DNA from 4 places in the Saccharopolyspora phatthalungensis genome. Region 3 is predicted to be linked to each of the others. Evidence: riboswitches for the same ligand, from Rfam matches in the RefSeq annotation. Region 3 holds a riboswitch; each other region holds the start of a gene.

Region 1 (7,809 bases), on a different contig from region 3:
CGACCCGGCCGTCATCGCAGGTCAGGGCACGGTCGGCCAGGAATTCGCCGACGATGCCAGCGAGCTCACCGACGTGTTGGTCAGCATCGGCGGGGGCGGTCTGATCGCGGGCGTGGCCGCGGCGCTGCGCGCGCGTCGACCTGACGTGCGGATCTGGGGAGTGGAGACCCGGGGTGCGGAGGCCATGTCCCAGGCGTTGGCAGCCGGCGGGCCGGTGCCGGTCGAGCTGTCTTCGGTGGTCTCCACGCTCAGTGCGCCGTCGGTTTCCCAACTGACCTACGACCATGTGTCCACATTGGTCACAGGTGTCCTGGTGGTGTCCGACGCCGAGGCGGTGCAGGGAACCCTCGACCTCGCCAACCACGCGAAGGTCTGGGCTGAGCCCGCCACCGGGTGCCTCGTTCCGGCCGCGCGGCAGGTGCTAGAGCGGGTCGGGGCCGGAGCCGCGCTCGGCATCGTGCTCTGCGGCGGGAACGCAACGACCGCCGACGTGGCAACCTGGGCAAACCGTTTCGCCTTGAGCTGAGCGAACCCGAACCGGCATCTTGATGACCGACCGGAACGCTGCCGCCTACAACGTTCGTTGAACGCCCTCGCGAGGCGAACGCGGCACAAATGTCCATTGTGGATGAGTAGGAAAGGGGAGTTGGCGCTCGCGTGCTCCTCGGCGCAGGGAGGTGTGAGGCCCTGTGCGTGTGAAGCGGCCACGACCAAACGACGCACTGGCATCCCTCGTGGTCGCAGGCGGCGTCCCTGCCTGGCACCTAATGCGGGCTCTTCCCGGAAGATGAAAAGTGGAGAGCTTGCTGTCTCGGCCGGCCCATGGTGCCTCAAGACCTCCCGGATTTGGGTACCCGTGGCGTGCCAAAGATGTTTCGGCACCACTTTTGCAAAGGGGGCCGTCATGAATGAGCGTTCGTGGGAACGTGCGGGTGCCATCAGCGGGCTGGTGGCCGCGGTGTTGTTGCTGCTCAGCCTGCTCCTCAACCCCTTGTCGCCGCCCAGCGACGAGCCGGTCTTGACCTTCTTCTACGTCGCGGCGAATCGGGCGACGATCTTGTTGGCCGCGTTGGCCTTGACCCTCGCCGCCGTGGTGTTCCTGTGGTTCGTGGGGCATCTTCGCCACCTGTTGCAGCGTGCGGAAGGTGGTGCGGAAGCGTTCTCCCCGGTCGTCTTCGGTGCGGGCGTCAGCCTCGCGACGATGACGATGCTGAGCGTGCTGCCGGTCACCACGCTGGTCTCGCTGAGCAATAACGTGGCCAGCGCGAGCCAGTCGATTGTGTTCGTGCTCGCCGAGCTGCACCGGCTGTCGCTAGGTGGGCTCGGGCTGCTGGTCGCGTTGTTCGCGGCCACCGCCGGTGCCGCGATGACGCGCGGCGAACTGCTGGCGCCGTGGCTGGGGTGGTTCGGTCTCGGCGTGGGCCTGATCGGGTTGATCGCCGGCGTCACTTCCTTCTACATGCCGAGCGGGTTCGTAGCGGTCGCGGCCTTGGTGACGGGCATCGTGTTCGCGCTGTGGGTCGGCGCGGCGTCGGTGCTGATGGTGTACCGGCCGGAGGTGGACCGGGCCCCGGCCGCCGGAACGGCGTTCGCCCATTGACGACCGAAAGCACGGCGGGGTCCGGTAGCGGTGCTGTCGGACGAGGAGCCAACAGCGCATGGCGACCTCGCTGACATGCAGGCATATGCACTGGCTGCTCCCCTCCCGTCTCGGAGGAGTCGGAGGGCTGCCCACGACAAGTCACGCTAAGACCGGCATAAATGCCCTGTCTGGCTGGTGATTTCATGTCGCCGTGAGCGGTCTCAAACAAGACCTAGGTTCAAAGAAGGGTAGGACAGAACATGACTTCCACCAGGCACGACGGAGACACCTGGGACCTGGCATCCAGCGTCGGCGCGACCGCCAGCATGGCCGCGGCGGCCCGGGCGATAGCGACCCGCGCGGATCGTTCGCTCATCGACGACCCGTTCGCCGAACCGCTCGTCCGGGCGGTCGGCGTCGACCTACTCACCCGGCTGGCGACCGGCGAAGTGACCCCCAACGACTTGGTCGAGCAGGTATGGATCGACATAGCCAAGGTACGTACCAACTTCTACGACGAGTTCTTCCTCGATGCGACGAACGCGGGCACCACGCAGGTCGTGATCCTGGCCTCGGGGCTGGATTCCCGCGCGTACCGACTGCCCTGGCCAACCGGGACCGTGGTGTATGAGGTCGACCAGCCGCAGGTCATCGAATTCAAGACCCGCACACTGGCCGAGTTGGGCGCTGCGCCCACCGCCGACCGGAGAGTGGCCGCGGTCGATCTGCGCGACGATTGGCCCACCGCACTGCGCACCGCCGGATTCGACCCGGCCCGGCCGACCGCGTGGAGCGCCGAAGGCCTGCTGGGCTACCTGCCGCCCAAGGCGCAGGATCGCCTGCTGGACACCATCACCGAACTCAGCGCGCCGGGAAGCCGGGTGGCCACCGAAAGCAAGCCCAACCCGCAACCAGGCGACGAGGACAAGACGAAGGAACGCCTGCACCGCATCTCCGAACGCTGGCGTGCGCACAGTTTCGATCCCGACATGGCGAGGCTGCGATATTTCGGTGAGCGCAACGAAGCGGCTCCCTACCTGACCGACCGCGGCTGGGCGCTGAACGGAATCAGCATCCGAGACCTGTTCGCCGCCAACGACCTTCCGCCCCTCAAGGACGACGACATGCGCATGGGCGACATGCTCTACGTCAGCGGCGCCCTCACAAGACCACGAAGTAGCAGCTACCCCGCATGACGACCGACTCGGCACGCGGGATCGTCGAAATAGTCGGTCCGTCCCAATCCGTATTGTCTCGTAATCGGTGGCCGCAGGCCGCGCGGTCGGTCTCGGCACGCGATCGAGCGAACGCCTCGGCCGACGGGCGGGGCGATCCCGACGACGTCCGGGCCGAAGTCCTGCATGATCAGCGGTCGCGCTCCAGCCAGGACTCGTAGCCGACCACCGTCCCGGTCGTCGCGGTCCACCACCGGCCCGAGAGTCGTCCGAGACGGCCGCGCCTCCTAAAACAAGATCAAGTTTCGGAGCACCGCGGAATTGTCCCGACGGGAGCGGGCCGACAACCCAGCTGGGCGGCCTGATCAACACCCGTCGCCGCGGTCACCGCACGCCGGTGGCCGCGCCCGACCGGACGCCGGTGCGCCTGGAGTCGGCGCGATTTCGCGCTGAATCGGCCGTCACCCAGGTCAGGGGTGCCGCCAGATGCCGGAGGTGCCGCGGCGGTGGCTGTCGACGAGGTGCGTATCGACCATGCCGATGGCCTCCATCAGCGCGAACATCGTCGTCGGTCCGACGAACGCGAATCCCTTGGCGCGTAGCGCCTTTGACAGCGCAACGGATTCCGGCGAGGTGGTGGGGATCTCGGCGATCGTCCGCGGGTGCGTGTAACTCATCAGGCGGCGTCGTGGAAGACCAGGCCCAACGTGTGGCGGCATCCGGAGCGGACCGCGGAGACCCCGTGCCGCACGGGGCAGGCAGACCAACCGCGAGCCGAGCGCACCGGCCGGTCGCGGGTGGTGAACACCAGTCCGTGGCCCTGCGGGATCAGCGTTGCGGTCCCCCGCGATTGGGCCCGCGGGCGCTGCTCCACCAACAGGAACTCGCCTCCGGTGTGGTCGGTCCCCGGTGCGTTGAGGTTGATCACGACCTGCAGCGGGAACACCTTGTCGCCGTAGAGATCGCGGTGCAGCGCGTTCCAGCCGCCCTGCTCGTAGCGCAGCAGGATAGGGGTCGGGCGGGTCTGCCCGGCCCGATGGCAGATGTCCAGCCACTCGTCAAGGGTGTCCGGCCATTCCGCTTCCCGGCCGAGCTTGTCGTACCAGTCCTGGGCGATCGGCAGCAGCCGCGGGTACAGGGCCTGTCGCAGCTTCTCCACCGGCTCGGGGAAGGGCGCGGCGAAGTAGTGGTAGTCGCCGTTGTCTCCGAAGCGGTGGCGGCGCAGATTGATCGTCGCGCGGAAGTGCTCGGGCTCGTTCCACAGGGCCGCGATCCGTTCGCACTCGTCGGCGGTCAGCAACTGCGGCAGCAGTGCGCACCCGTAGTCGTTGACCTCGGCGGCAACCGTCTGCCAGTCCGCGCCGGAGACCCGCTTCGCGTACCGGTCCGCCTTCGGCGTGCTCATGATGCCTCCAGGTTCAACAGGGTCGTCTTGGCCTCCAGCCCGCCGACGTATCCGCCCGCCGTTCCGTCCGAACGCACGACGCGGTGGCATGGCACCACCACCGGCAGCGGGTTGGTCGCGCACGCGGAACCCACTGCGCGCACCGCTCGGGGGCTGCCCGCAGCCGCCGCGACATCGGCATAGCTGGCCGTGTTGCCGTAGGCGATGTCGGGCAGGTGGGACAGCACGTTCAGCCGGAACCCGCGGGAGAGGCGCCAGTCCAGCGGCAGGTCGAAGGCGCGCCGCCGCTTGGTGAAGTACTGCTCGATCTGGCGGGCGACCTCGTCCAGTCGGTCGGTTGCCCGCAGGATGCGGGGGCTGATCAACTTGGCCAGCGACTCCAGGACCCGGTCATGCCCCTGCCTGGTGTACGCGACCCGCACCAGGCCGAGCTCGGTCGCGGCCAGCAGCAGCTCGCCCACCGGGGTGTCGATCGTGCGGTAGGAGACGTCCAGCAGCCCCTCCCGCCGGGCCGCGTGCACCAGCTCGAAGTGCAGTCGCTTGCTGACGTCGAAGTCGATCGCCGGGAGCGCATCGAACAGGTGCCTGTCGTCGGATTCGTGGATCGCCATCATCACGCTTCCCCTCCTACGCTCGTGGCGCGTCGATACGTCGCGCGCAGGGTTTTGATGCCGTCGGCCGCGGCGCGGCGGGCCGCATCCGTACTGCCGCCGATGATCTCGGCGATTTCGGCGTAGGGCAGCCCCGCCAGGTAGTGGTAGGCCACGGCCATGCGTTGTTTGGTCGGCAGCGCGCTCAACGCTGCCCACAGGTCGCCGTCCCAGTCCTCCGGACGGCCGGCGGTGCTGGGCCGCTCGGGCAGGCGCGCCACGACCACGGGTCGACGCGCCGTTGCCCGGGTGACGTCGACCGCCTTGCGGTGCGCGATCGTGACCAGCCACGCCTCCACGTTGGCGTCCTCGGCGAGCTCCGGGTAGGCGCGCAGCGCGGCCAGGAAGGTCTCCGACCAGGCGTCTTCGGCGTCGGCTGGTCCGAGCACGGCTCGGCACACTCGCAGCACCATCGGGCCGTACTCGTCGACGATCTGCTCGAACGGTCTCACTTTCACTCCCCGTAGACGGCCGGGCCCCGCGGAACGTGAGATGCGGATCCAGCACCGTTGACGTGATCGTCACCCGACCTGGTTCGTTCCGCTGGCCGCACACGCCCGACCCCGCCGCCAGCGGTTCCGCTGCGTTCAAGGTCCGTGCAGCGGGGAACGGAGTGCCAGCCCGGTCACGTCCGCACGACACTGAGTGACGAGCCTCTCATCCGTGGTGCGGGCACGGGTGGGAAAGGGGTGTTCAGCGCGGAAGTCACCGGATGCGCGGACACCGTCCAGGTGCGTCGGCCTCTTGCCAACGGCCTTGCAGTCGGTAGCCTCCGTTGTGCTGGTGGTTCGTCCGCCCCAAGCGCGACTGAAGTCGCATCCGCGGGTGGGCGAGGCAAGAGGGAACCCGGTGCGAGTCCGGGACTGCCCCGCAGCGGTGAGTGGGAACGACCGCCGTCCCCGGTCTGAGCAGACCGGGCGCAGCACTGGGCACGCGTGCCTGGGAAGCGACGGCCAGTAGGAACCCCGGCAACGGCCGGGACCTGCCCGCGAGTCCGAAGACCTGCCACCGGTGCGCGCACCGAGTGGTGCGCGCGGTCCGAGGTCTCGCGGGAGGGCCTGGCGGACGACCGGCCCGTGTCGCGCGGCGCCTGCCGGTTCGCCTGCTCTTTCCCTGACCTCGGGGCATTTGTCGTCGAGCTCGCGAGGAGAGGGCCTTGACCAGCAAGATCGGATCGACCGTACTCGGCTACCCCCGGATCGGCCCCAACCGGGAATTGAAGCGCGCATTGGAGAGCTACTGGTCGTCCCGCACCGGCGAAGCGGAACTGCGCGCGGTCGCGCGCGAACTGCGGCTCGATTCTTGGCGCGCGCTACGGGATGCGGGCCTGGACTCGGTACCGGGCAACACTTTTTCGTTCTACGACCAGGTGCTGGACACCGCGGTCACCTTCGGTGCGGTCCCGCCGCGCTACGCCGAGCTCGGGTTGGGCCCGTTGGACACCTACTTCGCCATGGCGCGCGGCGTCGAGTCGATGCCGCCGCTGGAGATGACCAAGTGGTTCGACACCAACTACCACTACCTGGTGCCCGAGATCGGTCCGGACACGCGCTTCTCGCTGGCCGACCGGACCCCGGTGGAGCAGTACCGGGAGGCCGCCGAAGCGGGCGTGACCACCCGCCCGGTGCTGGTGGGCCCGCTGACCTTCCTGCTGCTGTCCAAGCCCGCCGCCGGAGCTCCGGAGGCGTTCCGGCCGTTGGACAAGCTGGCTGGGCTCCTCGACGCTTACGCCGAGCTGCTGGGCGAGCTGTACCGAGCCGGCGTGGAGTGGGTGCAACTGGACGAACCCGCGTTCGCCGCCGACCGCTCGCAGCCGGAGCTGGATGCGCTGCGCGAGGCCTACCAGCGGCTCGGTGCTCTGGGCGAGCGTCCGAACCTGTTGGTCGCGGGCTATTTCGGCGATCTCGGTGCGGCGTTGCAGGTGCTGGCCTCCAGCCCGGTCGAGGCCATCGGTGTCGATCTGGTCGCCGGGACGTCGACAGTGGACTCCTTGTCGTCGGTCCGCGGGTTGCAGGACAAGACCTTGGTAGCCGGGCTGGTCGACGGGCGCAATGTTTGGCGCACCGATCTCGACAAGGCGCTTGCGACCGCTGCGACGCTGCTCGGCTCGGCAAGCGAGGTTGCCGTTAGCACGTCGTGCTCCCTATTGCACGTGCCGTATGACGTCGAGGCAGAAGAGAATCTCGATCCGCAGGTCAAATCCTGGTTGGCCTTCGCCGAGCAGAAGGTCCGCGAAGTGGTCGTCCTCGGCCGGGCGTTGCAGGCAGGCCGCGACGCGGTGGCCGAGGAACTGGCCGCGGCCCGTGCGGCCGTCGCCGACCGCGCCCAAGCCGACCGGGTGCGCAACAATCGCGTGCGGGCTCGGCTGCAGGCAATGCGGCCGGAGTACACCACGCGCAGTGACTACGAGAACAGGCGCGCCGCCCAGCAGAAGTCCTTGCGCCTGCCGCCGTTGCCGACCACGACGATCGGATCGTTTCCGCAGACCACCGACGTCCGCAAGGCGCGGGCCGCGTTGCGCGCCGGCCGCATCGACCAGGCGACTTATCGGCAGCGGATGCGCGAGGAGATCGAGCGGGTGATCCACCTCCAGGAAGAACTCGGGCTCGATGTCCTGGTCCACGGCGAACCCGAACGCAACGACATGGTGCAGTACTTCGCCGAATACCTGGACGGCTTCGCCAGCACCGACAACGGCTGGGTGCAGTCCTACGGGTCGCGGTGCGTGCGGCCGCCGATCCTGTTCGGCGATGTCTCCCGCCCGAAGCCGATCACGATCGAATGGGCGAGTTATGCGCAGCGACTGACCGAGAAGCCGGTCAAGGGCATGCTCACCGGTCCGGTGACGATCCTGGCGTGGTCGTTCGTCCGGGACGACCAGCCGCTGGCCGACACCGCGAAGCAGGTCGCGCTGGCCATCCGGGACGAGGTGAACGATCTGGAGGCGGCCGGTATCCGGGTCATCCAGGTCGACGAACCGGCGCTGCGCGAGTTGCT
Region 2 (7,809 bases), on a different contig from region 3:
GGCCCTGATCGTGCTGCTACTGCGACTCGCCTACACCGAGGAAAGCCCCATGTGGGCAGCGCACAACCTCGGGCTGCACGAGGCGGGGAAGATCCTGGAGAAGAGCTACGGCATCCAGGTCCGGGTGAAACCCGACGCCACCGCCGAACAGGCCGCGCCGCGGCGAAAGGTCGGCATCGGCGAAATCTTCACCTCCCGGTTCCGCGCCCGGACCGTGCTGGCGTCGGTGATCAGCGGAACACAGGCGATTCAGTATTACGCGGTCGGCTTCTACATCCCGGTGATCGCCGCGATGATCTTCGGGGCGGACACCCTGTCGGTCCTGATCGCCACCATCGGCATCAACCTGTTCGGCGTCCTCGGCGGGACAACGCAGCCGTTCCTGACCCACCGGCTCGGACTGCGCAAACTGGCCCTGATCGGGTACGTCATCGTCGCGGCCAGCCTCATCGCCCTTGGAGTACTGGGCAAAACCTCCTGGGCGTATGTGTCGGCGCTGCTCGTTGGCCTGCTGATCTTCGGGCACTCCTTCGGCCCGGGCGCGCAGGGCAAGACGATGGCGGCGCTGTCCTACCCCACCGAAATCCGCGGAGCCGGAATGGGCTGGGCCGAAGGTGTCTCCCGGGTCGGCACGATCATCGGTTTCTACTCTTTCCCGTTGATCCTCGCCTCGTTCGGGCTGTCCACCACCATGCTGCTGCTGACCCTCGTGCCCATCGCGGGCCTCATCACGCTGGGTTCCATCCGCTGGGACCCCGTCGGACAAGACGTGGAAACCTCCGACGACGAGTCGCGCGGCGAGCGCCGGAGCCAACCCGCGCAGTCCTGAAGCACCCCAGGTGCCGGGCGCCTGGTTCGCAAGTACATCTAAACACTCCGCACCCAGGCCGGTGCGTGGCCCACGGCGGGAAACCCGCCAAGGGCCGCGCACCGGTATTACGCTTCGCACAACACCGGCCACTGGCCGTGTTTCGGCGCCCCGCGAAACCGCCCTCCGCGCATGCCTCAATGGACTTGTGCCGTTGACGCGCTGACCACGTTGTTCGCCATCGCCTCTCGCGTGCAACCGATCCAAACCAAAGTCTTCGTGTCCATTCAGGCAATTCCGCGTAGAAAAGCGGGCCACGAACACCGCACAACGCGCCGCACACCCCGGACATCGGTCATCGTGGTGGCAGCCGTCACAGCGAGGACGTCAGGAACCCCCCGCAGCGACGACGCGTGCAGCCCGCCCCGAATCCCGACAACAACACAGCGGGCCGCAGCCGGCCCGCCGCGCAGTTCCATTCCGGAGATGATGACGATGACCGCGACAACATCATGGTTCGCACAGTCGAAACCGATTGACCCGGGAACCGCTGGCGATCAGCCGAGCGAGCTCGCGCAGGATGCCGCGCGCTACGCCGAACTCCTGGGGTGCTCGCTGGACATCGATGCCGCGACGGGACGGATCATCGCCGTGACCGGCGATGCGTTGGATGCCATCACGATGCCTGCCGAACTCGGCACCCGGGTGGCCGCCGGGCTCGCCATCAGCCTGATGTCCGGCCCGATCCTGCGCAGCCCGAACCAGCGCACGTGGACCTTCCTGACCAGGCCGTGCCGGATGGCGACGCACGACGTGCCCGCCGATCTCCGCACCGCGAAGGTCAGCGCGATTGCGCGAGGCACCAAGCTAATCCTGCCGTCGCGGTGGCCGAGCCCGGTCACACCGCATTGGGTGGTAGCACCGACGTCGACCCCACGGACGCTGCCCGGGTGCCAGCCGGTGCTCGGAATCGCGCGCCGGGTCCTGGCCGAGCGCGAAACCGCGTAGAAACGCCTCGCACATATCGAGGCTGCCTCCGCACCGACGAATCCATTGCACCGATAGGACGATGACGGGTTAGTCGCCCGGCACCGCGCCACGAATCCCCCGTGGACCGAGTTGCGCCAGCGCGCAGGAACGAGAGTGATCTCGGGCACGTGTCTTGACGGGCGTCGCCGGGACTGCAAATGTCACCCCACACAAGTTCATTCGACGGCGCCCAGGAAGCCGGTGCGAATCCGGCACGGTCCCGCCACTGTGAATGGGGAGCTACCGCCACCTGTGCCACTGCCGGTGAAACGGCGGGAAGGCGAGCGGAGCGCAGTGATCCATGAGTCAGGAGACTGACGTCGTCGTGCCGATTCGTACGGGGTCGCGGAGCCCCGGAGGAGGTACCTCAGGTGCAGCACCGCGCCGCGCACGTCGCCGTTGTCCGGCATCGCCGCCACAGGCACGTTCGTTTGACGCATCACCCTGACGTCGTCAGCACCGCCATTCCGGCCGCGCAGGTCTGATCACCCCCGTCCGCCGATGGGCGGACCCCGACCTGCGTGGAGACACCTGTGCTCGCTGCTCATCTCTGCCCGTCGTCGGCGCCACATTCGGCCTTACACGCCACGATCGGCCGAGTACGCGCCGAAGACCCGACGCGATCGGCCGCATGGCGGCTCGACAACGTCCGGACCTCGATCGCTTTCCTGACCATCCAAAGTGCACAGCGCCCGCCGCACCCCACGGGCGGGTGGCAACGGAGCAGGCGCGATCGGGTCGGCGAGCTGCTCGCTCGATTACCCGGTGCTTATTGGCCGGACCAGTACAACAACCCGGACAATCCCGCCGGATACCTCGCCCTGGGCCGGGAAATCACTGACCAGTTCCAGCATTTGGATGTCTTGGTGTGCAGTGTCGGCACCGGTGGACACGGTGCCGGGATCGCGCCGGTGGTTCGCGAGCGTTGGCCGCATATCCGGATCGTGGGGTTCGATTCGACCGACTCGACCGTCTTCGGCCAGCCGGCCGCGCACCGGCTGATGCGTGGTTTGGGAAGCAGCATCCATCCGGACAACGTCGCCTACGACATCTTCGATGAAGTGCACTGGATCGGCCCCGCGGAAGCCTTGGACGCGTGCCGCCGGCTCGCCGCCGGCTCGTTCGTCACCGGCGGATGGAGCACCGGTGCCGTCGCTCTGGCCGCCGCGTGGTGCGCTCGGGAGCTGGACTCCGACCTGATGTGCGCGGTGTTCCCGGACGGGCCGCACCGCTACTGGCAGAGCTGGTGCTCGGCGTCCGGAACCTGAGCCAGCAGGGGATGTTCCTGCTCGGGGGAACCGCCGCGGACCGGCTCGGGTGCCGACCGATGATCATCACGGGGTGCGCGCTGCGGGTGGTCTCCTTCGGGTTGTTCGCCGTGTTCACCTCGCTGCCGGGCTTGTGCGCCGCCGCCGTGCTCACCGGTCTGGCGGGTGCCCTGTTCAATCCGGCCGTCCGCACCTACCTCATGCATGAGGCCGGGGACCGACGCGCGGAAGCGTTCGCGGTGTTCAACGTTTTCGCGCACGCCGGGACTCTCGTCGGGCCGCTGCTGGGTGCCGCGTTGCTCACCGTCGACTTCCGGGTGATCGCGTGGGTGGCGGGCATCGCCTTCGCGATTCTCACGGTGGCCCAGATCATCGTGCTGCCCGGCCGGGATCTCCAATCGCAGCAGCACAGTGTGCTAGGGAGCTGGCGCGTGTTGATCAACAACCGCCGCTTCCTGGCGTTCACGCTCGCGTTGTCCGCGTACTTCGCGCTCTACAACCAGCTCTATCTGATGCTTCCGCTGGAAGCACAGCGTGTTTCCGGGCTCAGCGAATCCGTGGCCGCCGTGTTCGTGGTGTCGACCGTGGTCGGCATAGCCGGGCAGGTCCGGATCACGCAGTGGTGTCGGCGGAGGTGGAGCGCGGGTCGATCGGTCTCGCTCGGGCTGATGTGCATGGGCGTGTCCTTCCTCCCTGTGCTGCTGAGCAGTCCGCTGCTCGCAGCGCCGGCCGAGCCGGGCTGGACCGGGGTCGTGCTGGGGTGCCTTCCGGTGCTGCTGGCGACCGTGCTGTTCACGGTCGGCATGGCGGTGACCAATCCGTTCGCGATGGAGTTGCTGCCGATCGTGGGCAGCGAACGGCTGGCAGGCACCTACTACGGCTTCTACTACCTGGTGTCCAGCCTGGTCGCGGCCGGGGTGAGCTGGCTCGTCGGGGCACTGCTCGACGCGACCGGGGATTCGCCGATGCGGTGGGCGCCGTGGCTGGCTTTGCTCGCCGTCGGGCTGGCCGGCGGAGCCGGTGCCGCAGTGCTGGAACGACGAGGGCTGCTGGACCGGGCCGGCGAGTCGGCTCGGGATTCCACGATGACGGGGAAGGAAAATCGCCGGTGATTGACGTCAGTCGACGAAGTCTGCTCAAGGGCGCGTTGGGGACGGTCGCGTTGGCTTCACTTGCCGGATGCGGCGGTGCAGCGGGTGGCTCGAACGGGCGGCTGCGGGTGGCCTTTCCCACGTCGGGCGCGAGGGAATCGCTCGACCCGCACACCAGCTCCTTGTTCGTCGACCAGGCGCGGACCAAAGCGCTGTTCGACACATTGGTCGGCTACGCCGACGATATGAGCGTGGTGCCGCGCCTGGCCGAGTCGTGGGAACCCGACGCCACGGGGACGCGGTGGCTGATCCGGCTGCGCAACGCCCGTTTCCACGACAACCGTCCGGTCACCGCCGAAGATGTGCTTTACAGCTATCGCCGCATCGCCGATCCCGCCACTGCTTCTCCGGCACGACAGCAGTTCGCCGCCGTCGACTTCGCCGCCAGCCGCGCACGATCGGCAACCGAAGTGGAACTCGTGCTGCCCGCCCCGAATTTCGAGTTCCCCTCGGCATGGGGAGCGCCCGCAGCGGAGATCATCCCGGCGGGCACCACGGATTTCGCCGCGCCGGTCGGTTCGGGCCCGTTCCGGTTCGTCTCATTCCAGCCCGGCCGTCCGGCGGTGTTCGCCCGCTTCGACGGCTACTGGGGCGGTGCCCCGACTCCCGCCGAGCTGGAATTCGTTCCGATCAACGAAGGGAGCGCCCGGGTCGCCGCCCTGATGTCGGGCCAAGTGCACTACGTCCACGACGTCAGCGCGAACTCAGCGAGTCTGTTGCAGGGCGACGGCCGCACCACGGTGCTCGCCGCACCGCACGGCACCATGCAGGCCGTGGCGCTCAAGATCGACCGCCCACCCTTCAACGACCCTCGCTTGCAGCAGGCGATCCTGTCCGGTGTTGACCGCCAGGGCCTGCTGGATGTCGCGCTCAGCGGACACGGCCAGGTCGGAAACGATCTGTTCGGCAAGGGGCTGAAGTACTACCCGCAGGACCTGGCGCAACGCGAACGCGACCTCGACCTCGCCCGGGGCCTGCTGCGGCAGGCCGCGGCCGACGGGCTGGAGTTCGAGCTGATGACCAGCGCGGCCGATCCCTATTTCGAGTCGGCCGCGACCCTGATCGCCCAGCAACTGGGCGAGATCGGGATCCGAGCCACCCCGCGAATCGGGCCGGCCGAGACGTACTTTTCCGACATCAAGAAGAGCGGCGTCGCGGCCCACACCCGTACCGCCACCCTGCCCCTGACCACCTTCATGGCGCAACGCATGCGAGGCGACGCCGGCGCCAACAACTACACCGGCTACCGGTCACCCGAGTTCGACGCACTTTTCACCCGGGCGATGAGCACCGCCGATGAGGCGGAGCGGGCACGGTTGCTCACCGACGCCCAGCGCCTGACGCGGGACAACAGCGGCCTGTTGGTGTGGGGCTTCAGCGACTGGAACGTCGCGGTGTCCAGCGCGGTGAGCGGGATCCGGGCCGCCCCGCCCAACTCCTTGGACTGGGCGCGGTTCGACCACGCCGTCCTCGTCTGATGCGGCGGTTGGTGCTGCGGCCGCTGGCGGTTGCCGGCTCGCAACTCGCGGCGGTCGCAGTAACCGTCTTCGCCCTCACGTCGGCCCTGCCCGGCGACACGGCCGTGGTGATCCTGGGCGAGCACGCGACCGATGAGCAGGTCGCCGCGCTCCGCGCACAGTTGCACCTGGATGTCCCGCTCTGGGAGCGCTTCGTGGCGTGGTCGGCCGGTGTGGCCCACGGCGACCTGGGGGAATCACTGCTCACCGGCGTCGCCGTCTCCGACGAGATAGCCCGGGGCTTTGCCACCACAACCCTGCTGACGGTCCTCGCGCTCGCGGTGGTGATCCCGCTTGCCCTGGCGGTCGGCGTGGCCACCGGTTTGCGCCCGGGCTCGCTGCTCGACCGCATGCTCAACGGAACCATCGTCCTGCTCAACTCGATCCCGGAATTCGCGCTGGCTCTCTTGCTCGTCGCCTTGTTCGCCGTCCGACTCGGTTGGCTCCCGGCAACCGCGGCCGGCGCATCGGGATGGTCACTCGCCGCGCGACCGGCCGTTCTCGTCCTGCCGGTCGCCGTGCTGGTGAGCAAGCAGCTTTGCGCCCTGGCACGGCAAGTGCGCATCGGGGTGTCGGAGGCCGACGGCGCCGAGTACGCCATGCACGCCCGGCTCCACGGACTGACCGAACGAACGGTCGTGTTCCGGCACGTGTTGCCCAACGCGCTCGGCCCAGCGGTTCAGCAACTCGCGCGCGCGGTCGACGGGCTGCTCGGCGGCGTGGTGGTCGTCGAGGCCGTTTTCGCCTTGCCCGGGATGGGTTCCGGGTTCATCGACGCGGTCATGGCGCGTGATCTGCCTGCCGTGCAGGGGTACGCGCTGGTGTTCGCGATCACCACGATCGCGCTGAATCTGCTTGCCGACGTCGTTTCCCGGCTGCTCGTCCCGCAACGCGAGGTGGTCGCGTGAGTCGGCGTCGATTCTCGGTACCGGCCGTGGTCCTCGGCTTGGCGTTCTTCGGCGTTCCGGCGCTCACGGCACTGCTCGGACCGCTTTTCGCCGGCACGGTGCGATCCACGGCCGGGCCGTTGCGCCCACCGACCTCGGACTTCCCGCTGGGAACGGATGTTCTCGGCCGGGACGTGCTCGCCCTCGTCCTCAGCGGCGGCATCTCGATCGTCACGCTCGCCGGCCTGTCGTTGATGCTGTCCTATGTGATCGGCATGCCACTCGCGCTGCTCGTCACCGGCCGCCGCAACCGCTGGGCCGACGGTGCCTTATTGCGCTTCCTGGATTTCATCCTCGCGCTCCCGGGACTGCTGGTGCTGCTCGTGCTGGCCGCTACCGGGTGGCGGGGCGTGGTCACGTTGACCGTGGCCATCGCGGTGCTCCAACTGCCCGCGGTGGTCCGCATCGTCCGCAGCGCCGCACTGGCTCCTGGCTGCCGCACGGCGGTGGAGGCGATGACGATGCAAGGCGAGTCCTGGTGGCGGATTCACTTGGGCTACATCGGGCGCGCGGTACTGGGACCCGTTCTCGTCGACGCCGGAACCCGGTTGAGCCTCGTGCTGTACCTGCTGGCGTCGGCGAACTTCCTGGGCCTCGGTCTTGCCCCGTCCGCCAGCGACTGGGCGGTGCTGGTCGAACGCAACAAGGAAGCTCTCTTCCTCCAGCCCTTCGCCGTCCTGGTACCGGCGCTGTTGCTGATATCGCTGTGCATGGGCATCAACCTGCTGGTGGATCAGGCGCTCATGCGCCGGAACGAGGGCACGACCGCATGAGCACACCGATCCTCCGCGCGAGGGGCCTGCGCGCCCGCGCCGGTGAGCATAACCTTCTGATCGACATCGACATCGATGTCCGGCCCGGCGAGATCACCGCCGTGATCGGGGAATCCGGCAGCGGGAAGACGACGCTGGGCAGAGCGCTGCAAGGCGAGCACAGCGGCGGCGTCACGTTGACTGGAACGGTCGACCTGCTCGGCACCGATCTGCTCGGCCCCGATCGCGCAACTGGCCCGCGGACTCGACGGCGAGCAGGCCCGAAGCGATGCGCAAAGCATGCTCGAATCACTCGGCCTCGCCCCGCCCGAGGCCG
Region 3 (7,809 bases):
CTCCTGATTATTTGGAAGTTGCACCGCGCGATGTTCCGGCATCGGGGTGGCTACGGTGACCAGTCGGCAAGATCCGCAATCAGGTGGAGGCACGACGTGGGGCGTGGCAGTGAGGGCAGGACCGGGACGGCGCGCCGTGGTGCACTACTGCGGCTCGTGGTCACGAGCGCGGTGACGGCGCTGGCCGGACTGCACCCGGTGGCGGCGAGCGCGGAGGAACAACCCGAGGCGCGGGTGCTCGGCGGCGCGGACTCCACCACCGACGACGCACCGTGGGTCGTGGCACTGACCGATGGCTACGGTCACCAGTTCTGCGGCGGCACCCTGGTGAGCCCGGTCAAGGTCGTCACCGCGGCACATTGCGCGATGGACCCGACCACCGGCGCCCAGCGTCCCCCGAAGGAACTGCGGGCGATCGCCGGACGCACCGATCTGCGCACGCAACGAGGTGTGGTCGCGGAGGTCGAGCGGATCTGGGTCCACCCCGGCTTCCGGGACTACACCCGCGGTTCTGACGTGGCCGTGCTGACGCTGCGCCAGCCCGTGCCGCAACGCCCGCTGGCAATGGTCGGGCAGGGCGAAGCGGCGCCGTACCGGCCGGGGTCGATGGCCCGCGTCTACGGCTGGGGCCGGACCAGCGAGTCGGGCCCGCCCTCGGACACCCTGCGCTCGGTGGAAATCCCGGTCACCACCGACGAAGCCTGCCGAAGCGCCTACCCGAACTACGACGCCCAGAGCATGTTCTGCGCGGGAGTCCCGGCGGGCGGCACGGACGCCTGCGCCGGTGACTCGGGCGGTCCGCTCGTGGCGGGCGGCCGGCTGATCGGAGTGGTCTCCTACGGCACCGGATGCGGCCGCCCCAACACCCCCGGCGTCTACACCCGCCTGAGCAGCTACGCCGGGGAATTGCCGGTGCAGTCCTGAAGCTCGCCCCGAGCGCGGCGAGGGGACCTTCGGTGGCGGTTTCAAGGGAAATCCGCGCGGCGATTTCCGTTGAAACCGCTCGGTTCGGTCAGCCGGACGCCGGAGTGGTGTTGACTACTCCTGATGCAGGTGAATGGGGGTTTGAGACCTGCCTGTGATATCCAGGTAAGGGTGACCCTTCAGCCGCTTGCCACCGCCGTCCACCGCGCTTACACCGCCGACCTGGACGCCGGTGACCTCTACCGGATGCTGCGCCTGCGCGTCGACGTGTTCGTCGTCGAGCAGGGATGTCCCTATCCGGAGCTGGACGGTCGCGACCTGGATGAGACCACCCGGCACTTCTGGATCGACGCGGCCGATGGCTACGTGCTCGGCTACCTGCGGCTGCTGGAAGATCCCGACGGCACCTTCCGCATCGGCCGGGTCTGCACCGCTAATGGTGCGCGCGGGCTGGGGCTGGCCCGCAAGCTGATGCGCGCCGCGGTCGCCGAGGTGCAGCATTCTCCCGCGGTGCTCGCCGCACAGACCTACACCAAGGACTTCTACCGCTCCTTCGGCTTCGTCGAAGACGGTGCGGAATACATCGAGGACGGCATCCCGCACATCGACATGCGCCGCGAGCCCCGCCGCAGGGCTTGACCGCGCCTGATCCGCACCTCTCCGGCGGAAACTCGACTCGCTGGTGGGGCGTCGTTGGCTTCCCCTAGCGCCCCGCGCACCGGAAATACCAGTGGCGCAGGTCTCGTCGCGGCGGTGGTCGGTTGGTCCACCGTCCCGGTTCTGCGACGATGCACGTTGATCCGAAGCAAGGGGTGCGCGAGGAAGCCGGTGCGAGTCCGGCACGGTCGGCGCCACTGTGACCGGGGAGCGGCCCTCCCCTCGCGAGCCACCGGGGCGACCTGGGAAGGCCGGAGGGGCGCGACGATCCGGGAGTCAGGACACTGCGGCCCCTTGTTCCCGCCACCGGGGCGCCCGAACCCCGAGGAAGGAACACCAGGCATGGCCGCTGCCCCACGCTTCCCCTTCACCGCAGTCGTCGGCCACGACGACCTCCGGCTGGCGTTGCTGCTCAACGCGGTGCACCCGCGCATCGGCGGGGTTCTCGTCCGCGGCGAAAAGGGCACCGCGAAGTCGACGGTGGTGCGTGCGCTGGCATCGCTGCTGCCGCCGTTGGACGTGATCGACGACTGCCGATTCGGATGCGCGCCGCAGGCCCCCGACCCGCAATGCCCGGACGGGCCGCACGGTTGCGCCGCGACGCAGCGGCCCGCCCAGCTCGTCGAACTCCCGGTGGGCGCCACCGAGGACCGGCTGATCGGCTCGTTGGACCTGGAACGCGCCCTGACCGAAGGCGTTCGCGCCTTCCAGCCCGGTCTGCTCGCCGCCGCGCACCGGGGGGTGCTCTACGTCGACGAGGTGAACCTGCTGCACGACCACCTCGTGGACCTGCTGCTGGATGCGGCTGCGATGGGACGTGCGCACGTCGAGCGGGAAGGCGTTTCGGTGTCGCACGCCGCGTCGTTCCTGTTGGTGGGAACCATGAATCCGGAGGAAGGCGAACTGCGTCCGCAGTTGCTCGACCGGTTCGGGCTCACCGTGCACGTCGTCGCGTCGCGGGAGGTCGTGACCCGGACCGAGGTGGTGCGCCGCCGGCTGGCGTTCGAAGCCGATCCGGCCGGGTTCGCCGCGCAATGGGCCGCGGCCGATGCCGAACTCGCGGCGCGGATCGCGGCGGCCCGCAGCCGGGTGGATTCGGTGGCCCTCCCGGACGCCGAACTACGCCGGATCTCCGCGCTGTGCGCGTCGTTCGACGTCGACGGGATGCGTGCCGACCTGGTGCTGGCGCGCACCGCCGTCGCCCACGCTGCCTGGCGCGGTGCCGACGCGGTCGCCGAATCGGACGTGGAAGCGGCGGCGCGGCTCGCGCTGCCGCACCGGCGCCGCCGCGACCCGTTCGACGAGCCCGGCATGGCCGAAGACCAGCTCCAACAGGCCCTGGCCGAGGCGGCGGAACACGCCGACGACGGCGGCGACGACGAGCCGCCGGAGGGCCCCGACGGTGGCGGCCAGCCGCCGGAGGGGCCGACCGAGCCGGACGGTGGCGGCTCGGAGGGCCCGGAGAATTCGGAAGGCCCGGAGAACTCGGGGGAGCACGGCAACGGCCGGGCGCCGGCGGATCATCCGCCGGCGGCACCGGCACCGGCGTTTCGGGCGCGGCTGCTGGAGGTGCCGGGGCTCGGCGACGGCGCGCCGGGGCGGCGGTCGCGGTCCCGGGCGCGGAGCGGCCGGACCACGCGATCGTCCACTGTGGATGGACATGGTCTCCACCTGCCGGCCACGCTGGCTGCCGCGGCGCCGCACCAGGTCGCCCGGGGGCGCAGCGGTCCCGGGCTGGTGCTGCGAGGGGACGATCTGCGGCGGGCCATCCGGGAGGGGCGCGAGGGGAACTTGGTGCTGTTCGCGGTGGATGCGTCCGGGTCGATGGCCGCGCGGGAGCGGATGTCGGCCGTCAGCGGCGCGGTGTTGTCGCTGCTGCGGGACGCCTACCAGCGGCGCGACAAGGTAGGGGTGGTCACCTTCCGGGGTGACTCGGCGGAACTGGCGTTACCACCTACGTCCTCTGTGGACATCGCGGCGGCGCGGATGCGGCAGCTGCGCACCGGTGGTCGCACCCCGCTGGCCGATGGGTTGCTGCGAGTTCATCGAGTGGTGCAGACCGAGCGGATGCGCGATCCGCACCGGCGGCCCTTGGTCGTGGTGCTGACCGATGGGAAGGCCACGGTGCCGGTGGAATCCGGGCTCACCGGGCGGCTTCGGGCGCAGCGCGCGGTCGATGACGCGCTGCGGTCGGCGGGACTGCTCGCCGCGGCGGATGTGGCGTCCGTCGTGGTGGATTGCGAGAGCGGTCCGGTCCGGCTCGGCTTGGCGGGTCGACTCGCGGCCGCGCTCGGCGGAGCCTGCCTGCGGTTGACGGAGCTTTCCGCGGACAACGTGGCGGGGGTGGTTCGCGCGGTCCGGGACGAGAACCGCCACGCGGCTTGATCTCGTTTTGATTACGAGATCTCGCATTATGCCTACGGACCCAGTCGACTGATTGGTACGGTAACTGTCGTCCACCTGACCCCCAGGGGTGGACTTGAAAGTGCCCCCGCGCTCCCAGCGACCCCCAGGCCGGTTGAGCGCGGGGGCACATTTTGTCTGTCTCTGACTCGTGCACGTCAGGGTGCCGCAGCACCGTCAAGTACTGGCGACATCATCCGGTGGTCGTCAGTACGCGGCGTTGGTACCGGTTTCGGTAGAAGGAGGCCGTGATCACCAGCGGGACCGCGAGGCCCGCGGCGACGCCGAACACCAGCGCGTACGAACCGCGTTCCGCGAAAGGACCGGCGGCGGCCGAGGCGACCGCACTGCCCAGGAACAACGCCGAGGCGAACAATGCCACGGCGGTGCCCCTGGCTTCCGGGACCACTGAGGTCACCCAGGTCTGCAGCGAGGAGTGCATGAACGACCAGCCGCCCCCGAGCAGCAGCGCCGTCACCACCACGGTCGCGATGTTGGCTTCGGCGGTCACGACCAGGTAGCCGAGGAACATCGAGGTGCCGCCGATCGCGATCAACTGCCAGACCGCCAGGCGCCGTCCCAGCACCTTGACCAGCCGGGAGAACCCCCACACGCCGAGTCCGTAGGTGGCGGTGGCCAGGCCCGCCAAGGCCACGTCGACACCCGCATGCACCAGCGCCGAAGCGAGGAAGGTCATGGTGCCCAGCAGTATCGCGCCCTCGACGAAGACCAGGCCGAAAACCAGCAACGCCCAGCGATTTGTCAGCACCGCCACCAGGTGGTTGCGCGCACCTTCGACCCGGGCGCGCTCCGGTTCCGGCAGCTTGCGAAGCAGGAAGACGCACAGTGCCGCGCATACCGCCGGAACCGTGAAAACCACACGCCAGTCCAGGAAGCTGGCCAGCAGCCCACCGATGGCGGTGGCCATTGCGGTGCCCATCGCGGAGGCCGCCATCAGATCCGACAGCGCGCTCTGCCGGTGCTGTTGCGGCACCGTGTCGCCGACGTAGGTGAGCGAAGCCGGTACCACGGCCCCCATGCACGCCCCGGTGACCACGCGCGCCGCGATCAAGGCCGTCAGGTTCGGTGCCAATGCGGAAACGAGGCCCGCGGCGGCGGCGCCGAGCAGCGTGCCGCGGATGACCGGCAGCCGGCCGAAGCGATCCGACAGCAGTCCCCACAGCGGTTGGGAAAGCCCGTAAGCGAGGAAATAACCGCTGGCCGTGGTGACCACCGCGGCCAGCGGCACGTGCAGCGCGAGCGCGATCAGCACCAGCATCGGGGTGACCGCGAAGCGGTCGAAGTTGGAGATCAGCGAGGCGAAGGACAGCACCAGCGGTGGCCTGGTCGGCATCGGGTGGCTCCTGAGGGATTGGGACGTTCGTCCATGTTCATCGACCACACCGATCCAGGACGCCGTGAAGTTGACCACGTCTGGTGGAACCGCGTCCATACAGGTCTGCGCCGTTAAATCACGGAATACCGAAGCGGCGTGCCGGGTGGCGCAGCAGGCCGCGTCGTGGGTATTAGCGAATCTTTCCGAAAAACTGAATATAAAACTAGAAACTGAAAGAATCTAAGCTGCCGCTGCGGGAAGGTTTTGAGGTAGTGCCTCGTCCAGGAACCTTGGTTGGGGCATGCGCCGGGGGCATCGGGGCGTTCTTGTGTGTTCGTCGACCACGCCGATCCAAGACGCCGTGAACTCCTCCGGCGGAACCGGTTAGTCCGTTGGGGCGGCATTTTCCGCTGAGAATTGCTTTTTCACTTCTTGGCCGGGGCTATGGGCAGATCTTGGTGCTAGGTTCCACTGTGGGAAAGGTCAAATCGAAAACTGGGGACAACCGCGATGACGGAGCCAGTTCGAGCGGCGGCCAAAACGACCGCCGGGCTCGCCGCCACGAGCGAAGCCATGCAGGGCATCATCAGCGCGTCCAATAACGGTAGGTTCCGGGTCGCGCCCGATGCGGGCAACGAGCTGATCAGGATCTTCGAGGATTTCCAGAACACCGCGCTGCGAACGATCCGTTCGGACATGTACACCTTGAAGACACGCACCCCGCTGGGGGACAGTCCGGCCGGGCAGGCGATAGCCGATTTCAACGCAGAGGTCGCAGCGGGTTGCGACGGTCGGTCGTACGAAGAGTTGATCACCAAGCTGCAAGAACAAGTGCCCCAGGTGGTCGAGGCGATCCGGAAGGGCATCGAGGATTACCAGGACGTGGACGAGGGCAACGCCACCGATATCGGCGCGCAGGATTGAGAACGGGGATTGCTCGGGTGCTTAAGTCGTTGTCGAATGCGGTGACCGTTGGTGCGCTTGCCCTGCTCGCGTTGGGGGTCGCGGGCTGTGAGCCACCGCGCAGCAACGGAACCGCCAGTGGTTCGCGCGAAAGCGGCGAGAGCACCACGACAACCAGCGCCGAGGCGGTCGCGATCGATCCGTGCCAGACGTTGAAACCGGCTGATTCGGCGAGGCTCGGGCTCGAAGGCGCTGGCCTGGCCAAGCGCATCGCCGGTGCTCCGGTATGTGATTTCAAGGTGTCGGCGGGCGGAATCATGTCCGTGGTCGCGCATAACGACAAGGCAGTGGATGAGCTGAACCTCACCGATGGCCAGGTGGAGGCGACCTCGGTGGGGAGCGTGGCCGCCAAGCTCATCCGCGAAGCCCTCGGGCCTGGGGGGTGTGCGGTGGTCTTTCCGAGTTCGCCGCGAACTTCCATCCAGATCAACGTTTCGTTGCCCCGGGATACCGAAACAGCGTGCCAAGCGGCGCAACAGGCTGCGTCCTTGGTGGCGGCAAACCTGCGGAACAACTGAACGCAATTTGGAGAACCTATCAGGGTGCATTGAGGGGGAAGTCATGACTTCGCCACCGGGTGGCGGGCCTGAGTACATCGCCGACTATGAACAGGCCGCCTACGAGCAAGGGCGCGAGCAGTACAAAGGCCTTACCAACCTGCCGTTTGTCGGCGATGTGCTGAGCCAGGCGCTGTCGCGGGCACAGGCACAGCAGGAGGCCGCGAAGTACGCGCAGCAGCAGGTCGAGGCCCTCTCGGTAGACCAGAAACTCCGGGAGAAACCGGGCGCGCTGGGGGGAACGAACTACCTCTCCTTCGAGCACAAGGAGATGGCCCGGTTCGTCAAGGAGAACTTCGATCCGGGCGCGGTGCACGACGTCGGCCGCGTCTACCACGGCCACGGCCAGACATTCGTCGACTTTGCCGACCAGATCAAGCAGGCCGCGACGAAGACCGAGCAGACCTGGCAGGGCGAGGCGGGCGACGCCATGCGGACGCACGTCACGAAGTTGGCCGATCACATGTCGCTTTCCGGCAAGGCCGCACAGCTGACCGCAACCCAGGTCGGCATGCAGGCCGAGGCCGGAGAGCACGCGCGGAACGCGATGCCCGAGGTCATCGAGTTCGACATGAAGCAGGAACTACAGAACTACTTTTCCGACCCCAATCCGTTCACGGCGATCAGCCGGGCCAACGCCATCGTGGACAAGCACGAGAAGAGCCAGGCCGCGCACCAGGAAGCGGCCCGGGTGATGACGACGATGGAGACGCGCTTCGGGGAAGCCGCCGCGCAGACCCCCGCGTTCGTGCCCGAGCCGCGCATGTCCCGGGAGCGGGGGCGTCTCACGCCTCAACATCGTGGGCGGTCGGCGCTCACGCCGCACGAGCGGAGGCGGTCGCTGCCTACACCTCAAGAGCCGGTGCAGCCGCTGGTCGGGACGCCCGACGACTCGAGCACGCCCAACCAGACGGACACGTCCAACCGGACGGACACGCCTAATCAGACGGACACGCCCAACCAGACAGA
Region 4 (7,809 bases), 2.5 Mb from region 3:
GCATGCTGGCCCTGCGCCGCCGACCTGCCCGGGCCTACCTGCACCACCTGGTGGGCGGGCTGGCGATGGCGTACATGTTCGCCGCCACCAGGTCGCACGAACCCATGTCGCACCAGTTGTCGTTATCCACCGCGCATTCGTCCGGGCACTCGCACGGCAACGCGCTGGCGGTCGTCGAAGCCCAGCCCGCGGGCTTCGCATTCCCGCTGGTGGCCTGGATCCTGCTGATCTACTGCCTGCTCAGCGCCGGATTCGCCGGAACCGACCTGCTGCGCCCGGCCACGCCCAGGCTGACCGCCACCACCGAACTGGTCCTGTCCCTGAGCATGGGCTACATGTTCCTGACCACGCTCTGAGACCGCACCGACGAGCTCCCTGGGCTCAAATCCCAGCGATTTCAATGGAAATCGACCTGCCGATTTCCATTGAAATCGCGTCAGTCCATTCCGGACACTCGCAGCGTGATGTTCAGGCGGCCGGTGGTCATGCCGATGTCCGGTCCGGTTCCGGGCAGCGTCTTCGGCACACCGTGATAGGCCAGGCGAGACGGGCCGCCGAAGACGAACAGGTCCCCAGAGCACAGCTCCACGTCCGTCCACGGCCGGTTGCGGTTCTCGATGTTGCCGAACCGGAACACACACGTGTCGCCGAGGCTCAGCGACACCACGGGTTCCCGGCTCTGCTCGTCCCGATCCTGGTGCATGCCCATCCGCGCGGTAGCGTCGTAGAAGTTGACCAGCGCGACATCCGGACGGTAGTCCCCGGCGCGGCGGCCGTAGGCGTCGGCCACCGCCTGCCGACCGAGGTCACCGAGCCAGTCCGGGAACGGCGTGACCGGCGAGCCGTCGCCGTCGTCGACTGTTCGCGAGTACCGATACGGATACCAGTGCCAGCCTAGGCACACGGTGCGCACCGACATCACGCCGCCGCTGGGCAGCCGCGCGGACCGCATGCCCGCCGGAGAACGCGCCCACTCGCGGCAGGCGGTGACCAATGCGCGCTGCCGGTCGAGTCCCAGCCAGTCGGGTATGTGCACCGCGCCCGGCGCTATCTCGGCCCGCTCACGCGGGATCAACGACTCCACGTTCGCCCCCCTACCACGCGATGATCATCTGAGCGGACGATCTTCCAGTGACAACGCTCTCAACGCTGGTCTCCTTACGCCGTTCAGGTTAGGCTTGCCAAACTTTTGGAATCAATCGGACAGGTAAGGAGCATCATGTTCCGTCCCCGTCGACTGCTCGCGGCGGTCACCACCGTGCTCGCGCTCGGTAGCGCCGCAGCGTGCGGCACGTCGGCCTCCGAGCAGCCCGCCGCGCCTCAGGGCGGCGAGCGAATCGTCACGCACGCCAAGGGCCAGACCAAGATCACCGGCGCCCCGCAGCGGGTGGTCGTGCTCGACACCGGTGAGCTCGACGCGGTGCTAGCACTGGGGATCAAGCCGGTCGGCACCGTGCTGCCGGACGCCAACAAGACGCTGCAGCCCTACCTGGCCGAGAAGGCCGGCAACATCGAGATCGTCGGCACGATCGGCTCGCCCAACCTGGAGAAGATCGCCGCGCTCAAGCCGGACCTGATCCTGTCCAACAAGGTCCGCGACGACCAGAACTACGACGCGCTGAGCAAGATCGCACCGACCGTGTTCGCCCAGAGCGTCGGCAAGTCCTGGAAGCAGAACTTCCTGCTCGACGCCGACGCGCTGGACAAGAAGGCGCAGGCACAGCAAATCCTGGACGCCTATCAGCAGCGGGCCACCGAGATCGGCAAGCAGACCAGCGACCCGGCCGCCCGCAAAATCAGCATGCTCCGCTTCATTCCCGGCGACATCCGGCTGTACGGCAAGGGTTCGTTCATCGGCACGATCCTGACCGACGCGGGCTTCGGCCGCCCCGACAACCAGCAGACCGACCAGACCTTCGCCAAGATCAGCCGCGAGCAGATCTCCCAGGCCGACGGCGACCAGCTCTTCTACGCCGCGTACGGCGAGACCGCCAAGCAGCAGATGGCCGACGTGGTCAACTCAGTGCAGTGGACGACCCTCGGCGTCGTCAAGAACGGCAAGGCCGTCGAGGTACACGACGACACCTGGTTCCTCGGCCTCGGCCCGCTCGCCGCCAACCTGGTCCTGGACGACCTGCAGAAGGCCGTCGCGCAGCAGTGACCCGCACGAGCCCGTGAGTCCGCCGGACTCACGGGCTTTTTGCTGCGCCGATCCGCAGATCACCGACGCTTCGCCCCACCACGAACTCGCCGCCCGGCTCGACGTCGACCACCACCGACACCTCGGCTCCCGCCTCGGCCACGGCGACGGCGAACCCCGCCAGCCGGAGCGGATCCGTGCGGTACACCTGCACGACCTCGCGTCCCGCTCGGGCGCCGGTGTTGCGCAGCTTCACCCGCACGGCCTCGCCTTCGGCGACCGCCTCGACATAGTCCCAGCTCGTATACCCAATCCCATGTCCAAAGTGGAACGCTGGGGCCACGCCCCGCTCCTCATACGCGCGGTAGCCCACCGAAGTTCCCTCGGCGTAGTGGAGTTCGCCGTCCAGCGGCTGCACGCCGGGCAGCGGGACCGGCACGTCGGCGAGCTCAGCCGGGAAGGTGGTGGGCAGTCGGCCGCCGGGTTCGAGCCGGCCCAGCAACACGTCGGCCAGCGCGTCCCCGTACTCCTGGCTGCCGAACCAGGTCCACAGCACCGCAGGCACGTCGGCCGCCCAGGGCATGAGCACCGGTGACCCCGCGTTGACTACCACGACGGTGTTCGGGTTCGCCGCCACCACCTCGCGGATCAGCTCGTCCTGGGCGCCCGGCAGGTCAAGCGAGGTGCGATCCCGGCCCTCGGTCTCGACTTCGTCGTTGGTGCCGACCACGACCACCGCGACGTCGGCGTCCCGGGCGATCGCCAGTGCGGCGGCGAGTTCGGTCGCGTGGTCCCACTCCGACGCGCGGTGGCCGATCCCGACGCCCACGGGCCCGGAGGAGCCCTGCGGGGAGAACTCCACGGTCAGCGCGGCCTGCCCCGAGGCGTCCAGGTCCGACTCCACGAGCATGACGTTGAACCGCTGTTCCGGCGGTTCCAGCATGTCCCCCATGGGATCGTCGACGCTGTCGGCGCGCGTCACGTCCGCAGCCAGCACCTCCCGACCGGAGATCTCGACGCGGAAGTGCCCGGTGCCGTTGACCCCGAACACGTGCTCCCCAACGTCGATTTGAAGCTTTCCTCGCATCCGCAACGATTTCGCCCCGGAAGGCAGGCCCCCGAGCCACAGCAGCCGGTCGGTGCCGCGCAGCTCGCTGTCGAGGACCTCGCCGGAGCCGTCCAGGTACTCGACCCGAAAGCCCGCCCCTTCGCCGACCGGATCGGTGATCTCGGCTCGCGGGATCACGTCGAGCAGCCGGCGGTGCCGGACACCGCGCTGGTACACCACGTCCGTCCCGGGCAACGCGGCCCGCAATCCGTCCAGCGGCGTCACCACGTGCGGCGGGCTAACGTGCGACGATCCACCGCCCTGTACCGCGGGAATGGTGGCGTTCTCGCCGATCACGGCGACCTTGGCAACCTTCGGGTCGATCGGCAGCAGCGGCGCGTCGCCCACCACTTCGTTGCGAAGCAGCACGAATCCCCGCGCCGCCAGCACCCGGATGACCGGCCTGGCCTGCTCCGACGGGCCGTCTCCGGGTTTCGAGTCCGCGAAGGCGCCGACGCGTGCCGCCAGCCGCAACACCCGCAGCACCTTGTCGTCGAGGACCCTCTCGGAAACCTTGCCCTGCTCCACGGCCGTCGCGAGTTTCCCGTCGCTCCACGGGCTTTTCGGGCCGGGCATGGCCAGGTCGAGGCCGCCGAGGGCCGCCGCCTCGACCGATCGGGTGGCGAACCAGTCCGACACGAGCATGCCGTCCCACGCCCACTCACCCTTGAGGATGTCGTTGACCAGCACGGAATTCTCGGTCATCGTGTGGCCGTTCACCGAGTTGTAGGCGGCCATCAGCGCCCACGGCGAAGCCTTCGCGATGACCCGCTCGAACGGTTTGAGGTAGACCTCTCGCAACGTCTGATCGTCGATCACGGCGTCGTAACTGAGCCGCTCGGTTTCGCTGTCGTTGGCTACGTAGTGCTTCGGGGTCGCGGCCACCCCGCGCGACTGAATACCCGCGACGATCTCGGCCCCGATCTCGGCGATCAGCAGCGGATCCTCCGACAAGTTCTCGAAATGCCGTCCGCCAAAGGGACTTCGGTGCACGTTGACCGTCGGTGCCAGCACCACGTGCACGCCCCGGCGGCGCGCCTCGTCGCCGAACAGCTCTCCCATGATGCGTGCCGACGCCCGGTCCCACGTCGCGGCCAGCGCGGACGCCACCGGCAACAACAGCGACGGGTCGCGCTCGTCCCAGGCCGTGCCGCGCACCCCATTCGGCCCGTCGGAGAGCACCAGCGACCGCAGTCCGATCTGGGGCATCGGGTGCAGGGTCCATAAGTCCGCCCCCGTGAGCAACCTTGCCTTATCCGCCACAGTCAGCCGCGAGACCAACGACCGCAGCTTCGCCTCGTCCACTGGTACCCCTTTCGCCCGGCTCCGGCCGCCCAGTCTCTGCTACCTCGCCCGCGCTGTCGACCAAGACCGCGACACGCCGTTATCTGCCCATGCACGTCACATCCAAACCCAACATGTAGTGTGTCGCTCGCTGGTGGTTCACCGGAAGCGTCCGGTGAGGCAAGAGGGAACCCGGTGCGAATCCGGGACTGCCCCGCAGCGGTGAACGGGAACGACCGTCGTGACCCGGCTGCCGAACGGTAGCGGGTTAAGGCACTGGGCAAGAAGCCCGGGAAGCCACGACCAGTAGGCCGCCCGTGAGTCCGAAGACCTGCCGCCGGTGCACGCGAGAAAGCGTGCTGTCCGGGACCTCGAGGGCGGGTCCACGCGGACGACCAGCGGTTTCGTGCCGCCGTGGTCTCCTCGTGCGCCGTCGTGGTCCGCCGAGCTCGCGAGGGAGAGAGCCCGTGACGGCGACACTCAACGACTGGACCCGTGTGTCCACTGTGGTCCACCAGGCCTGCGCCGGGCTGCCCGGCGTTTCGGCGGAAGCCGTGCTCGACGAGGTACGTCGCACCGGCTACGCCGGTATCAGCGACGACGAGCTGTCGCTGGCCCAGATCATGGCGGCGCGCACCCTGATCGAGACCGAACCGAACTATTCGCAGGTCACCGCCCGGCTCTTGCTGGACCGGATGCGCCGCGAAGCACTGAGCTTCCTGGGCGAACCGCAGGAGGCCGACCAAGAGGAAATGCGCGACCGCTACCCGGAGTATTTCGCCGACTACGTGCGCCGCGGCATCGAACTGGCCCGGCTCGACCCGGAGCTGGGCACCTTCGACGTTGCCCGACTGGGCCGCGCGCTGGTGCCCGAACGCGACCTGACCTTCGGTTTCCTCGGCCTGCAGACCCTGTACGACCGCTACTTCCTGCACCACGACGGCACCCGGTTCGAGTTGCCGCAGGCGTTTTTCATGCGGGTCGCGATGGGGCTGGCGCTGCGTGAAGACGACCGCGAGGCCAGGGCGATCGAGTTTTACCACCTGTTGTCGTCGTTTGACTTCATGTGCTCGACGCCGACCCTGTTCAATTCCGGTACGACCCGGCCGCAGTTGTCGTCCTGCTTTCTGACCACTGTGGACGACAATTTGTCCGGGATCTTCCACTCGATCAGCAACAACGCGCTGCTGTCGAAGTACGCCGGTGGGCTGGGCAACGACTGGACACCGGTGCGCGGTATCGGCGCGCACATCAACGGCACCAACGGCAAGTCCCAGGGCGTGGTGCCGTTTTTGAAGATCGCCAATGACACCGCGGTGGCGGTGAACCAGGGCGGTCGGCGCAAGGGAGCGGTGTGCGCGTATCTGGAGACCTGGCATATCGATGTCGAGGAGTTCCTTGACCTGCGCAAGAACACCGGGGACGAGCGCCGCCGCACCCACGACATGAACACCGCGAACTGGGTGCCCGACGAGTTCCTGCGCCGCGTCGAGGCCGACGAGCAGTGGACGCTGTTCTCTCCGGACGAGACCCCCGACCTGCATGACCTGTACGGCCAAGCGTTCGCCGACCGCTACCGCGCCTACGAGCAGGCCGCCGACCGAGGCGAGGTCCGGGTGTTCCGGCGGGTGCGCGCGGTGGAGCTGTGGCGGCGGATGCTGACCATGCTGTTCGAGACCGGTCACCCGTGGATCACCTTCAAGGACCCGTGCAACCTGCGCTCGCCGCAGCAGCACAGCGGGGTCGTGCACTCCTCCAACCTGTGCACCGAGATCACGCTGAACACCAGCGCCGACGAGGTCGCCGTGTGCAACCTCGGGTCGATCAACCTGGCGCGGCATGTCACCGCCGAGGGCATCGACACCGAGCGGCTGGAGCGCACCACGCGTACCGCCGTGCGGATGCTCGACAATGTGATCGACATCAACTTTTACACGATTCCCGAGGCACGTCGCTCCAACCTGCGGCACCGGCCGATCGGGCTCGGACTGATGGGCTTTGCGGATGCGCTGTTCGCCCAGCGCATCCCGGCGTCTTCGCCGGCCGCGGTCGAGTTCGCCGACCGCAGCATGGAGCAGATCAGCTACCACGCCATCGCCGCGTCCAGCCGGCTGGCGGCCGAGCGAGGCCGGTACGAGTCCTTCGACGGGTCGCTGTGGAGCCGGGGAATCCTGCCCATCGATTCGCTGGAGCTGCTCGCCGACGCCCGCGATGGTGACGTCGACCTGGACCGAACGTCCACTATGGACTGGAAGGCGTTGCGGGAGCGGGTCCGGCGGGACGGCATGCGGAACTCCAACGTGATGGCCATCGCACCGACCGCCACGATCTCCAACATCTGCGGGGTCAACCAGTCCATCGAGCCGGTCTACCGCAACCTGTACGTCAAGGCGAACATGTCCGGGGACTTCACCGTGGTCAACCCGCACCTGGTCGCGGACCTCAAGCGGGCGGGCCTCTGGGACTCCGCGATGGTCGCCGACCTGAAGTTCTTCGACGGCAGCCTGGCCGCGATCGACCGGGTTCCCGCCGAGCTCAAGGCCCTGTACGCGACGGCGTTCGAGGTCGAACCGCACTGGCTGGTCGAGGCGGCGGCGCGTCGCCAGAAGTGGATCGACCAGGCGCAGTCGCTGAACCTCTACGTGTCGCACCCCAGCGGCCGGCTACTCGACGAGCTCTACCGGCTCGCCTGGCGCAAGGGTCTCAAGACCACGTACTACCTGCGCTCCACCAGCGCGACGCACGTGGAGAAGAGCACCCTGCGCGGCACCGACGGCAAGCTCAACGCGGTCCCGACGGAGGCGGCGGTGGCCTGTTCGGTCGAGGACCCGGACTGCGAGGCCTGCCAATAACGGCGACCAGCGGCCCGAGCACCCCATCACATCTCCACAACCGCGGCGACTTTCCCTCCAGGAGCATCAACGGCATGACCTCACCGCAAACACCCTCCTCCGGCGCCGGACTCGGCGAGATCGACCGCGCCGCCGGGCGCGTCGACGTCAGCGACAAGGCGATGATCAACGCCCGCGCCGACGTCAACCAGCTGCTCCCGCTGAAGTACGGCTGGGCGTGGGAGAAGTACCTCGCGGGCTGCAACAACCACTGGATGCCCACCGAGATCTCGATGCAGGCCGACATCGCGTTGTGGAAGTCCACCGACGGCCTCAGCGACGACGAGCGTCTGCTGCTCAAGCGCAACCTCGGATTCTTCGCGACCGCGGAATCCTTGGTGGCCAATAACATTGTGCTCGCCGTCTACCGGCACATCACCAACCCG

What was found. Region 3 has a riboswitch for cobalamin ahead of BJ970_RS15360 (putative cobaltochelatase). Riboswitches for the same ligand answer to the same signal wherever they lie in the genome.
Region 1: another riboswitch for cobalamin. It lies ahead of metE (5-methyltetrahydropteroyltriglutamate--homocysteine S-methyltransferase); the one in region 3 lies ahead of BJ970_RS15360 (putative cobaltochelatase).
Region 2: another riboswitch for cobalamin. It lies ahead of BJ970_RS31355 (pyridoxal-phosphate dependent enzyme); the one in region 3 lies ahead of BJ970_RS15360 (putative cobaltochelatase).
Region 4: another riboswitch for cobalamin. It lies ahead of BJ970_RS03535 (ribonucleoside-diphosphate reductase subunit alpha); the one in region 3 lies ahead of BJ970_RS15360 (putative cobaltochelatase).

What each region holds. Positions count from the first base shown of each region.
Region 1 is NZ_JACHIW010000002.1:461,723-469,531, reverse strand. Features, by position in the region: gene BJ970_RS29165 (threonine/serine dehydratase family protein) at 1-526, shown strand, start outside; gene BJ970_RS29160 (hypothetical protein) at 905-1,600, shown strand; gene BJ970_RS29155 (SAM-dependent methyltransferase) at 1,843-2,778, shown strand; partial or broken gene BJ970_RS29150 (DNA-3-methyladenine glycosylase I) at 3,228-3,419, opposite strand; gene BJ970_RS29145 (2OG-Fe(II) oxygenase) at 3,434-4,162, opposite strand; gene BJ970_RS29140 (methylated-DNA--[protein]-cysteine S-methyltransferase) at 4,159-4,776, opposite strand; gene BJ970_RS29135 (RNA polymerase sigma factor) at 4,776-5,270, opposite strand; cobalamin riboswitch at 5,580-5,836, shown strand; gene metE (5-methyltetrahydropteroyltriglutamate--homocysteine S-methyltransferase) at 5,969-7,809, shown strand, end outside.
Region 2 is NZ_JACHIW010000002.1:1,106,706-1,114,514, forward strand. Features, by position in the region: gene BJ970_RS31345 (MFS transporter) at 1-829, shown strand, start outside; gene BJ970_RS31350 (hypothetical protein) at 1,295-1,816, shown strand; cobalamin riboswitch at 2,004-2,174, shown strand; gene BJ970_RS31355 (pyridoxal-phosphate dependent enzyme) at 2,371-3,105, shown strand; gene BJ970_RS31360 (MFS transporter) at 3,039-4,217, shown strand; gene BJ970_RS31365 (ABC transporter substrate-binding protein) at 4,214-5,734, shown strand; gene BJ970_RS31370 (ABC transporter permease) at 5,734-6,681, shown strand; gene BJ970_RS31375 (ABC transporter permease) at 6,678-7,493, shown strand; partial or broken gene BJ970_RS40255 (ATP-binding cassette domain-containing protein) at 7,490-7,651, shown strand; gene BJ970_RS39180 (ATP-binding cassette domain-containing protein) at 7,773-7,809, shown strand, end outside.
Region 3 is NZ_JACHIW010000001.1:3,312,693-3,320,501, forward strand. Features, by position in the region: gene BJ970_RS15350 (S1 family peptidase) at 97-924, shown strand; gene BJ970_RS15355 (GNAT family N-acetyltransferase) at 1,096-1,563, shown strand; cobalamin riboswitch at 1,718-1,890, shown strand; gene BJ970_RS15360 (putative cobaltochelatase) at 1,924-3,966, shown strand; gene BJ970_RS15365 (MFS transporter) at 4,178-5,338, opposite strand; gene BJ970_RS15370 (hypothetical protein) at 5,831-6,244, shown strand; gene BJ970_RS15375 (DUF3558 family protein) at 6,262-6,801, shown strand; gene BJ970_RS15380 (PPE domain-containing protein) at 6,845-7,809, shown strand, end outside.
Region 4 is NZ_JACHIW010000001.1:801,732-809,540, forward strand. Features, by position in the region: gene BJ970_RS03515 (DUF5134 domain-containing protein) at 1-356, shown strand, start outside; gene BJ970_RS03520 (alpha-ketoglutarate-dependent dioxygenase AlkB family protein) at 437-1,084, opposite strand; gene BJ970_RS03525 (ABC transporter substrate-binding protein) at 1,220-2,161, shown strand; gene BJ970_RS03530 (glycoside hydrolase family 3 protein) at 2,190-4,553, opposite strand; cobalamin riboswitch at 4,671-4,885, shown strand; gene BJ970_RS03535 (ribonucleoside-diphosphate reductase subunit alpha) at 5,000-7,384, shown strand; gene BJ970_RS03540 (ribonucleotide-diphosphate reductase subunit beta) at 7,459-7,809, shown strand, end outside.